2 regions of the Leptolyngbya sp. KIOST-1 genome follow, and region 1 is predicted to be linked to the other one. Evidence: predicted binding sites of a transcription regulator. Region 1 holds the regulator's gene; the other holds the start of a gene.

Region 1 (5,931 bases):
CGCCTGCCCTTTCCCTGGCTCCAGCGTCCCCTGGCCTGGTTGATCTCCAGTTCCCGTGCCCAGCAGTCCCAGGAAAACTACCAGCAGATTGGCGGTGGATCGCCCCTGCGCCGCATCACCGAAGAACAGGCCGAGGCGCTCAAGCAGGTGCTGTCCGACCAGGGCACTGAGGCCAACATCTACATTGGCATGCGCTACTGGTACCCCTTCACCGAGGAGGCCGTCGCCCAGATCAAGCGCGACGGCATCGAAAAGTTGGTGGTGCTGCCCCTCTATCCCCAGTTTTCGATCAGCACCAGTGGCTCCAGCTTTCGCCTGCTAGAGCGACTCTGGCTCGAAGACCCCGCCCTCCAGCGCATTGTTTACACCGCCATCCCCTCCTGGTACGATCGCCCCGGTTACACCGCCGCCATGGCCGACCTGATTGCCCAGGAGCTGGACAAGCTCGACCACCCCGACCAGGCGCATATTTTCTTTAGCGCCCACGGCGTCCCGGTGAGCTACGTCGAAGAGGCGGGCGACCCCTACCAGCGCGAAATTGAGCACTGCACCGAGCTGATCATGCAGGCGCTGAACCGCCCCAACCCCCACACCCTGGCCTACCAGAGCCGGGTCGGCCCCGTGGAGTGGCTCCAGCCCTACACCGAAGACGCGATCGAACAGCTGGCCCAGCAGGGGGTTAAGGACCTGGTCGTGGTGCCGATTAGCTTTGTCTCCGAGCACATTGAGACGCTCCAGGAAATCGACATCGAGTACCGCGAAATCGCCGAAGAAGCCGGTATTCATGGCTTTCACCGTGTCCCGGCCCTCAACACCCACCCCCGCTTCATTGCCGATATGGCCGATATGGTCAATGAGGCCCTGGTTGCCCCCCGTCAGCTGTTCTCAGACGTGGTGCAGCCCGATAAAAAGGTCAAAATCTACCCGCAGGAGCGCTCGGCCTGGGGCCTCACCCCCGTTGCCGAGGTGTGGAACGGTCGGCTGGCTATGGTAGGGTTTCTGGCGCTGCTGCTGGAGTTGGTCAGCGGTCGCGGTCCCCTGCACTTTGTCGGTATTCTCTAGCCATTACCCTCCAGCCGTTACCCTTTGGGTCTGCGGCGCCGGGGCCAGTGCCGCCACAGGTACGAGGTGCGAATCACCAGCCACAGCAGCAACAGGGCAATAATGCCCCCCTGGTTGGGGGCATCAAAGGCCAGCACCGCCAGCACAATACACAGGCCATCGATCACGAAGAAAATCCACAGGGGCGGACGGCGAGGACGGTAAAACCAGCCCACCTGCAGCAGCTGAATCACCAGAGCCAGCAGGGCACTAATCAGGGCAATTAGCGGGTTGATCCAGCCGTCCAGGTCCAGGGTTCTGGCCACAGCCAGACCGGCCAGGGCGCCCACTCCGGGGCTGAGCAGCAGCTCCAGGATTTGAAAGAATCGCTGGCTGTAGCGATCCTTGGACAACATTAGCTCGGCGGTCGACCAGGCGGCCAGCACCCCCAGCACCAGGGCAGGGGGCAGACGCGACAGCAGCGGCACGTTAGACCACAGCTGGGGACCAGACATCAACCCAATCAACAGCAGGGGCAATGCCAACCGCAGTCCCGTCGCCGCCGCGATCGATAGAATGGCTAGTAGTTCAGTGATTATCACGGCATTCCCTTTCCCGCTGGCGCCGCGCCTGGAGACCTCGCTATCCGCTGAGGGCGGTGGATAGGTAATCTGACGCGGCCTTGACGACCGCTACGGCATTCTCGTAAACCATCCGAGTTGGTCCCAGCACCCCCACACTGCCCACCGAAGCATCGCAGCGGGTGTAGGTCGACACCACCAGTGCACAGCCCTGCATGGGTTCCAGCGGATTTTCAGCGCCAATCCAAACTTTAACATCTACACCTTTGGGCGGTTGGCTCGCCGCGGGGGGAGTATCGCACAACAGAGGCCATAGCTGCGACTGGTCTTCCTCCAGCAGACGCACGATCGCCTGAATGCGCTGGGCATCGGAAAATTCAGGCTGGCGCAGCACCTCCGACAGACCGCTGATGACCAGATGGGGCGTTTCTGGAGCCCGCGATCGCTGTCCCAGGTGGCTCAGGGCCTGGCAGAGCAGCGTTCCGTAGTGCTGAAACTCCGCATCGAGATCGCCCCACTGGAGAGCCGTAACCTCCGACAGTGGACGTCCGCGCAGATGGTGGCTGAGAAAATTCGACAAAATTTCCAGATGGCGACGCTCAAGCTCCTCGACGGGTAGGGTAGAACCGCCCAGCCCCGGCGGTAGCTGCAACACCACCGACTGGGTGGCCAGCGAGTCTAGCAGCACCACCATCAGCACCTGTTCCCCGTCCACAGCCACCAGCTGGATGTGGCGAATCAGCGCGCTGCTCGCCTGGGGCACCGTAATCAGGGCCAGGTAACCACTGATCTGGGCCAGAATCTGGGTGGCCGATCGCAGCAGCGATTCCAGGCTGTGACCCATCCAGTCCAGCTCCTCCGAGAAGGCCGCATCCACCCGTCGCCCCACCCGGGTCGAGGGGGACATCAAGCGATCGACGTAGAGCCGATAGCCCGAGTCGGAGGGCACCCGTCCTGCCGAGGTGTGAGGCTGGTACAGCAGGCCGTATTTCTCGAGTAGTCCCATCGTGTTGCGCACGGTGGCGGGGCTGACCTTCAGGTCGTATTCCTGGGCCAGGGCCCGAGACCCTACTGGCTCTGCTGTGGCAATGTAGTGACGAATGGTTGCCTGTAGCACTTGCTGATGGCGAGCACTCAGGGGAAAGGCAGAGTCCATAGGGGGTTGGTATAAAACTCAACTACGGCATTGCCTTACCATAACAGATGTTTTCTGGGGTTCGCGATCATTCCCCAGACCTACAGGTCCTTGCTCTGGGTGAAAAATTCACCAACTTTAAAGCTAGCGGTATTTTCCAGCTGAGTGATCACCGATCGCGTAATCAGCTTGCCCTGTTCCACCAGCACCTCGCCGGTAATCGGGTGCAGCAGGTCTTGTTCCGCCCGGCGGCCAATCAGCGCCTCAATATCCTGCAGCGAGTTGACGTACATCCCCGGCGGCAGCTCAACTACAACCCCATTGGCCATCACCCGAGCCTGACAGGCCAGCCGTGAGTTGGGCTTGCAGGAGGTGATCACCTCCAGCGTGCGCTGCTCGCGGCGGTTGATGGGGGTGAGTGCCTCCATTCCCGACTGCACGTAGATGTGGCAGGTCGCGCACATGCCCCGACCGCCGCACTCCTTGAGAACGTCTAGATCCTTGTTGAGCAGTACGGAGAGCAGGTTGCCGTTGGTCTCAACGGAGGTCTCTTGGGCAATGGGCTCTAGGCGAACGGTTTTAGCCATGGGGTGCAGGGGGGTAGAGGAATAGAAACAACGAAAAGGCGATCGCCGTCAGAGGCTCACAGAGCGGAGCGCTAAGCGGCCCTAGGCGGCGGGGGAATCGAGCAAACAGGCCTGCTCCTGAGCCGTCAACGAACCACTGACCAGGGCTTGGAAGTTGCGGATGGTTCTGCCACCACGACCCAAGAAGGCCGCGACCCAGTCTTTCACCCACTGGTGCTGTTCCGCCGTCAGCGTCATCGGCCCATCGAGGGAAGCTGCAAAGTGGCCATCTTTTTGAACTTCAAACTGCCCGAGCCAGGGGTGATCGGGGCGCGACTGCTTCCAGGTATTGACAACGATAGTTTTGCCCAGGTACTGGGTGGCGCTATCGCTGAGGTGATTGAGGGCGGCAATTACCTCCTGAAGGCCTGGGGTTAGAGTACCCTGTTCGCCAGCCGTTGCCTCAGGCCGAGGCTTCTCATGCTCAGGCAGATCGCTGGCCGTGGCGCTGCCCAGGGTGACACAGCCCGCCAGCAGCCGGAAGGTGGGCACGGCATTGTGTGGCGCTTCGACCAGGGTGGCCTTGAGTTCGTCAATAGCGCTGCGGTAGTCGGTGAGGGGCATCTGGTCGGTGACGAGGACCAGCAAAATTAGCCCCTGATCGAGTTTGTAGATATGGGTGAGCTGATTGGCAAACCGAAAGGAAAAGGTTTCGAAATGGGTCGGTGTGGTATCGACCACCTGCTGAATTCCCTGGGCCAGGGCGTCCTGCTGATGGGAGTTGAGGCTGATATCCGGCCCAAAAAAGAAGGGGCGGTTACGCCCGTCAATGAGCGCCATCCCAGAGATGCCGGGGAGATTGAGGACATTCTGGATTACCTGACGTTTCATAAATCCTTTGGGGTCTCGCTCTAAATTGTGTTGTCGAGTGTCCTGAACCAAGTAATCTAGGGATGGCAGACTTAATTCGACACTCGGCTTGTGGCTATGACTGCATTTGGGGTTGTTGGGGCGACAGGGGTTGCGACGACAGCCACGGGCAGGCCGGCACTACTATCATGGTTTGTTGGCATCCCAGGATTATCGTACGTTAGGGTTAATGCCCATGTCTGACCTTCCTTTTACCCTCGATCAACTGCGTATTCTCAAGGCCATTGCAGCGGAGGGCAGTTTCAAACGAGCCGCGGATAGCTTGTACGTCTCCCAGCCAGCGGTCAGTCTACAGGTACAAAACCTGGAGCGCCAGCTAGACGTGCCGCTGTTTGATCGGGGCGGGCGACGGGCACAGCTCACCGAAGCGGGACACCTGCTGCTGAGCTATGGCGATCGCATTCTCAGTCTGTGCCAGGAGACCTGCCGCGCTATTGAGGACCTCCAGAACCTGCAGGGGGGCACCCTGATCATCGGCGCCAGCCAAACCACAGGCACCTATCTCCTGCCCCGCATGATTGGCCTGTTTCGGCAAAAGTACGCCGATGTGGCCGTACAGCTCCACGTCCACTCCACCCGGCGCACCGCCTGGAGCGTGGCCAATGGTCAGGTTGACCTGGCGATTATTGGGGGTGAACTTCCTCCCGAACTACAGGACTCTTTAGAAAGAGTGCCCTACGCCGAGGATGAACTCGCACTGATCATGCCGATGTTCCATCCCCTGGCTAGTCAGGCGGTGATTCAGCGGGAAGACCTCTACAAGCTGCACTTCATTGCCCTCGACTCCCAGTCCACCATCCGCAAAGTAATCGACCAGGTGCTGACCCGCTGCGGCATTGAGACGCGTCGGCTCAAGATTGAGATGGAGCTAAACTCGATCGAAGCGATTAAAACCGCCGTCCAGTCGGGGCTGGGGGTGGCCTTTGTGTCCAACTCGGCGATCGAAAAAGAGCTGCAGATGGGCGTGCTGCACCGGGCCAAAATTGATTCGGTGGTGGTCAACCGCACCCTCTCGGTAATTTTTAACCCCAACCGCTACCGCTCCAAAGCCGCTGCCGCCTTCACCACCGAAGTTCTACCGCAGTTTACCAACCTACCCCTCAACTTCAAGCCCATCGGTGGCGACAAGTCTGGAGCCGAAAAAAACGGAGCTAAGCCGACCTCTCCCCCCCCAGAGCCCCTGTACCCGACGCCCTAGCTCTACGCCCTAACCCAGTGCTTCAGGGGCCGTAACCTGCTCGGCGGGAATGGCAATCAGTCCGTCTTTATGGATGTAAATCAGCTTGCGCTGGCGCAGTTTGCCCATCAGGCGCGTCACCGTTACCCGGGTGGAGCCAATGGCGCTACCAATCTGGGCGTGGGTCAAAGACCAGGGCAGGTAGTAGCCCGACTCGCAAGGTTCGCCAAATTCTTCGATCAGCAGGGTGAGAAACCCCAGCAGGCGGTCTATGGTGCGGCGTTGGCCCAGGGTGCTCAGCCACAGAAGCTTGCGCTGGTGCTGATAGCGAAAGGCGTCCAGCACTTCTCGGCGAAAGTGGGGCCAGTTGTCCAGGTCGCTCCAGTAGAGCCAGAGGACCGTGGTTTGATCGACATGGGCAAAGCTCTGCAGCAGGAAAGGCGATTGGGCCACAATTTCAAAGGGCTGCCCCGCGCCGACAAAGCCCAGAAACGCCTCTTC
Region 2 (5,931 bases), 690 kb from region 1:
TCGGCCAGGGTCCAGGTCTGGCGGTTGATGTCGATTCGTTCGGTCACCGTTTGTCGCCAGCCAGGCAGCGCCAGACCCTCGGTTTGCAGGGACCGGAGCTGATCGATCTGGGCCACCTGGGGGGTAGTTGTCCAGGGCCACTGGCCGTTGAGGTAGCCGGGCACAATAGCCACTGCGGCCAGAAGGCTGAGCACCACCACCAGCACCAGGTTGACCCAGCGGCTGGGCAAAGAACGGGGTAAAGCGGGTTGGGAGGTCATGGGGGGCGATCGCGCTAAACGACAGGTGACAGGGACTATACCGACGAGGAGGGCGACTGTAGCGCCAGGCTGAGCTGGGCGGGCACCCGGTCCTGAATCAGCCGCAGCAGCAGAATGATCGTTCCCAGCATCAGGGCTGAGTAGAGGTCTCCGCCCCAGCTTTCGTGCAGCCAGTCAAAGGCCCCGGTTTGCCCCATGCCGTGAAAATAGCTGAGCAGAGCGTTACGCAAGATGTTGCCCGCCACGCTAATGACCACCGTACCGGCAAAAAATAGCCCGGTCTGCAGGCGCGATCGCAAAATTCCCGTCCAGTAGGCCAGCATCAGCGCCACGTAGAGGCTGGTGAAGAGCATTTTCAGCCCGGCGCAGTGGGGGGCGACCTCCACGGTTTGACCGTTGACGTACAGATAAATGCTCTCCACCGTGACCGGCAGGCCCAGCTGCACCAGCAAAAAACCCGCCACCGCCGCAATCAACTGCTGCAAGGGCAGAATGTAGGGCTCAATCAGGTAGGGCAGCTGGTTCGGCGTTGCCAGCGCCACCAGAACCAGGGAAATCCCCTGCAGCCGCAGCCCCGCCAGAGACTTCAGGCTCAGGCACAGCCCCACCAGCATCACCGGCAGCGAGAGGTTCATCCAGTCGGGCAGGCGAGTGAAGTACATTAGGCCAGCTACCCCCACCAGCCCCAGCCCTAGCGGGTGGCAGTGGTTGGGCAGCTCGGCCCAGGCTTTGCGCTTGCCCCAGGCTACGTAGGCGGCAAAGGGCAGCCCCAAAAGCCCGTGGCTGAAGTACTCGTGCTGAATGCTGATGGATTTGTGCAGCCAGCCGTCTACCCAGTGCACCAGCAGCGGCCCGTAGAGGATCGCGAGGAGGGCGGCGATGGCCCAGGGGGTGGGGTGACGGCGGAGGGGCATGGGGGTGGATGGGTGGGAGGGTGGGTGAGTGGGAGGGTGAGTGGGTGGATGGGTAGGAGGGTGGGAGAGTGGATGGGTAGGAGGGTGGGAGAGTGGATGGCTTTCTTACCTCATCCCCTCATCCCCTCGTCCCCTCATCACCCCATTACCTCGCGAAGAACGCCTGCAACCTGCCTCCCGGTCACTGCTTCCACCATAGCGTCTACGACGTCATCGACTTGCTCGGGGGTGAGGCCGGGGTACATGGGCAGGGAGAGAATTTCTTGGCTCAGGGCTTCTGCGACCGGGAAGCGGCCGGGGGGGTAGCCGAGGGAGCTAAAGGCGGGCTGCAGGTGGCAGGGAATGGGGTAGTGGATGCCGGTTTGGACTCCGGCGGCGGTGAGTTGGGCCTGCAGCTCGGTGCGGCCGATGGGGCAGGTGGGGGTGACGCGCACCACGTAGAGGTGGTAAACGTGGCCGGGGCCAGCGGCGTTGTGCAGGGGCAGCAGGCCGTGCTCGGCCAGGGGGGCGAGGCGGCGATCGTAGTGCTGGGCGATCGCGGACCTGGTCTGGTTCCACCCGGTTAGGTGGGGCAGTTTGACGTTGAGTACGGCGGCTTGCAGGGTGTCGAGGCGGCTGTTGGTGCCCTGGGGGTCGGTGTGGTAGTACTTGCGGGTGGCCCCGTAGTTGCGCAGCGATCGCGCCCGTTCGGCCACCTGTGCATTGGTGGTGACAACCATGCCGCCGTCGCCCAGGGCCCCCAGGTTTTTGCTGGGGTAAAAGCTAAAGGCTGCCCCCAGACCGATGGATCCGGCGGTGTAGCCGTCGCGCTGGGCCAGGTGGGCCTGGGCGGCGTCTTCAAAGATAATCAGCCCGTGGCGGTTGGCCAGCTCCAGCAGGCCCTGGGGTGAAACCAGCTGGCCGTAGAGGTGGACGGGCACAAGGGCGCGGGTGCGAGGGGTGATGGCACGCTCGGCGACGGCCAGGTCGAGCAGGGCGGTGGCGCGATCGCAGTCCACCAGTACGGGCGTGGCCCCCGTCCGCAGCACGCCGATCAGCGTAGCGACGAAGGTATTGGCGGGCAAAATCACCTCGTCCCCAGGGCCAATGCCACAGGCCATCAGTCCCAGGGCGATCGCATCGGTGCCGCAGCCTACCCCCACCCCAAACCCGGTGCCGCAGGCGGTGGCAAAGTTGGCCTCAAATTCCGTCAGCGCTTGCCCCAGCACAAAGTCTCCCTGGGTGAGCACCGCCGCCATGACCGCCTGGAGGGCCTCCTGCAGGGGGGCATGTTGCCAGGTCAAGTCCACAAAGGGAATGGTGGGGGAAAACGAAAGGGTCATAGTCCCTCGCTGAGGTGAATGAAGGACCGGCGCACGGCCACGCCAGCCACACCCAGGTTGCCCGATTGCAACGAAACCGTAACAGATGGTGGAGCAGGGCGATCGCGCCCCACGGTTCCAGGGTTCCCCCTCGATTTGGCTATCCCTGGCGCTCAAATCCAGACTAGGCGGTAGACTGAGGCAGATATAGCGTCGGTTACCCTATTCAGTGACCGTTATCCCTATGGATTTTGAAACCGCTCGCGAATTTGTGGTCCGCCAAACCCTTGGCACCAGCGCCGACCTGCCCGACACCTTTATCGCCTGCCTGCGCCAGGGCAAGCCCCCCATTCCTGGCCAGGTCACCTCTCTGCTGCTGGCCCTCAAGGTGCTGTTCGAAGGGCTCAAAAACGAACCCACTCTCGATCGCACCCTGACCAAAGCCCTCTTCATCCTCTCCTACGAAAGCCGCCAGCTCTACGCCCAGGGGCAGAAGGCCGGGGTGGTCTGGCCGCCCCTGCTGGATGACGACCTGGGACGGATCGGCAAGGTGGCGCAGTCGATCGTGTTCGGGGAATGGCAGGGGTAAGTTCGGCAAACCACACCTCCCAGAGAATTGCGGCAGGAACTTTTGGGCGGCTAAATTAGCACTCAGGAAGCGAGAGTGCTAAAGACTGTTATCAATTAGCCTCTAATTCCCCCTGATTAATCCTTTTATTCCCAACGATTTGGAGGTATACCATGGCAGCTGTCACCCTGAGTGTGTCAACTGTTAAACCCCTGGGCGATCGCATTTTGGTCAAAGTCAGCGCCGCCGAAGAGAAAACCGCTGGTGGCATTCTGCTGCCCGACACCGCTAAGGAAAAGCCCCAGGTGGGCGAAGTGGTGCAGGTCGGCCCCGGCAAGCGCAGCGACGACGGTGCCTTCCAGACCGTGGAAGTCAAAGTCGGCGACAAGGTGCTCTACTCCAAGTACGCTGGCACCGACATCAAGCTTGGCACCGACGACTACGTGCTGCTGCGCGAGTCCGACATCCTCGCCGCCCTGGCCTAAACTGATTTCCGATTTTGGATTCGCGATTTTGGCTGGGTAGGGTGGGCACCGCCCACCATGAACCTGGGCGATCGCCAATCACCCCGTAGGGTGCATCCGCGAAGCGATGCACCGCTAGGAAAACCTTTCAAGGACATGTCTCATCCATTCGCGGCATTCCTTGAGTCAGACTTGGTGCGTCAGGCTATAAGCCAGGCTCAGGCCATGCCAACGCCATGACACACCGAAAAACACCACACAACGCAGTTAGTCAACAATTCTTGCTGGGAGGATTTTTTACCTATGGCTAAAACCATCACCTATAACGAAGACGCCCGTCGCGCCCTAGAGCGTGGCTTTGACATGTTGGCCGAAGCCGTGGCCGTCACCCTCGGCCCCAAAGGTCGCAACGTGGTGCTAGAGAAAAAGTATGGTGCCCCCCAGATCATCAACGACGGCATCACCATCGCCAAAGAAATTGAGCTAGAAGATCATATTGAAAATACCGCTGTGTCCCTGCTGCGCCAGGCCGCCAGCAAGACCAACGACGCCGCGGGCGACGGCACCACCACCGCTACGGTGCTGGGCCACGCCATTGTCAAAGAAGGGCTGCGCAACGTCGCCGCTGGGGCCAACGCCATTTCCCTCAAGCGCGGCATCGACAAAGCCACCGCCTTCCTGGTCGAAAAAATTGCTGAGCACGCCCGCCCCGTGGGCGATTCCAAGTCTATCGCCCAGGTGGGTTCTATCTCCGCTGGTAACGACGACGAAGTCGGTCAGATGATCGCCGACGCCATGGACAAAGTCGGTCGCGAGGGCGTCATTTCCCTCGAAGAGGGCAAATCCATGACCACCGAACTGGAGGTCACCGAAGGCATGCGCTTCGACAAGGGCTACCTGTCCCCCTACTTCGTCACCGACACCGAGCGCATGGAAGCGGTGCTGGAGGACCCCTACATTCTGCTCACCGACAAGAAAATCGCCCTGGTGCAGGACCTGGTGCCCGTGCTCGAGCAGGTGGCCCGTTCCGGCAAGCCCCTGATGATCATCGCCGAAGACATTGAGAAAGAGGCCCTGGCCACCCTGGTGGTGAACCGCATGCGCGGCGTGCTGAATGTGGCCGCTGTGAAAGCGCCTGGGTTTGGCGATCGCCGCAAGGCCATGCTCGAAGACATCGCTGTGCTGACTGGCGGCCAGGTGATTTCTGAAGACACCGGCCTCAAGCTCGACAATGTGAAGGTGGATATGCTGGGCAGCGCCCGCCGCATCACCATCACCAAGGACACCACCACCGTGGTCGCCGAGGGCAACGAGAAGGATGTCAAGGCCCGCTGCGAGCAAATCCGCCGCCAGATCGACGAAACCGACTCCACCTACGACAAAGAGAAGCTCCAGGAGCGCCTGGCCAAGCTCTCCGGCGGGGTAGCCGTGATCAAAGTCGGGGCCGCCACCGAAACCGAGATGAAGGACCGCAAGCTGCGCCTCGAAGACGCTATCAACGCCACTAAGGCTGCCGTAGAAGAGGGCATCGTCCCCGGCGGCGGCACCACCCTGGCCCACCTGGCACCCCAGCTCGAAGCCTGGGCCAGCGACAACCTCAGCGGCGAAGAGCTGCTCGGTGCCCAGATCGTCACCCGCGCCCTGACGGCCCCCCTCAGCCGCATCGCTGAGAATGCGGGCTTCAATGGCGCGGTGATCGTCGAGCAGGTGAAGGAGAAGGACTTCACCGTCGGCTACGACGCGGCCAACAACCAGTTCGTCGATATGTTCGAGGCTGGCATTGTCGATCCGGCTAAGGTGACCCGCTCCGGTCTGCAAAACGCCGCTTCCATCGCCTCCATGGTGCTGACCACCGAGTGCATCGTGGTCGACAAGCCCGAGCCCAAGGCTCCCGCCGCTGGCGCTGGCGCTGGCATGGGCGGCGACTTCGACTACTAAATCCGCCAGGGCAGGCCCAGCCTGGGCTAGCCCCAAACAGCGGGTTAGGGGCTAGCAGCGTTGGTTCTTTGGCCATCCGAGGCCATTGATGATAGCCCTTAGGGTAAATACAAAGGCTCGGCTGATCGCATCAGTCGAGCTTTTTTGTCGCCAGAAACTGCGCTTGATCAAGCTGCCTCAGGCTATGAATTTACGGCCATCGAAAACGATCTAGCAGACAGACTAGGGGGCGCATCCCAGTTTTGCAAATGTCATTCTGAACGTAGCGATAGCGAAGTAAAGAATCTCGATCTTGCGCAAGGACTGAAGATCCTTCGCTACACTCCGTTCCGCTCAGGATGACAGAAGTGGGATGTACCCCAGACTAGGGACCGGAATCATCAACTCTGCTTATTCTGTCAGCGGAGAGATGACGATAGAAATCACACAAATAGGTCGAGAAGTTAGAACTGATGGACTGTGATGGACAATCCCTGTGATTTTTTT

Evidence for each region. The regulator HrcA, encoded in region 1, represses chaperone genes, less so after heat shock. The targets are predictions, from matches to a motif close to ANTTAGCACTCNNNANTNNNGAGTGCTAANT.
Region 2: the regulator HrcA is predicted to act here: its motif matches at 3,118-3,148, upstream of groES (co-chaperone GroES).

Annotation. Positions count from the first base shown of each region.
Region 1 is NZ_JQFA01000002.1:2,726,179-2,732,109, reverse strand. Features, by position in the region: gene hemH (ferrochelatase) at 1-1,062, shown strand, start outside; gene NF78_RS12200 (DUF4126 domain-containing protein) at 1,080-1,643, opposite strand; gene hrcA (heat-inducible transcriptional repressor HrcA) at 1,684-2,778, opposite strand; gene NF78_RS12190 (2Fe-2S iron-sulfur cluster-binding protein) at 2,859-3,344, opposite strand; gene NF78_RS12185 (hypothetical protein) at 3,426-4,214, opposite strand; gene NF78_RS12180 (LysR family transcriptional regulator) at 4,429-5,451, shown strand; gene NF78_RS12175 (Crp/Fnr family transcriptional regulator) at 5,461-5,931, opposite strand, start outside.
Region 2 is NZ_JQFA01000002.1:3,416,321-3,422,251, forward strand. Features, by position in the region: gene NF78_RS15080 (cyanoexosortase B system-associated protein) at 1-260, opposite strand, end outside; gene crtB (cyanoexosortase B) at 296-1,174, opposite strand; gene NF78_RS15090 (DegT/DnrJ/EryC1/StrS family aminotransferase) at 1,312-2,496, opposite strand; gene NF78_RS15095 (hypothetical protein) at 2,720-3,064, shown strand; gene groES (co-chaperone GroES) at 3,217-3,528, shown strand; gene groL (chaperonin GroEL) at 3,811-5,445, shown strand.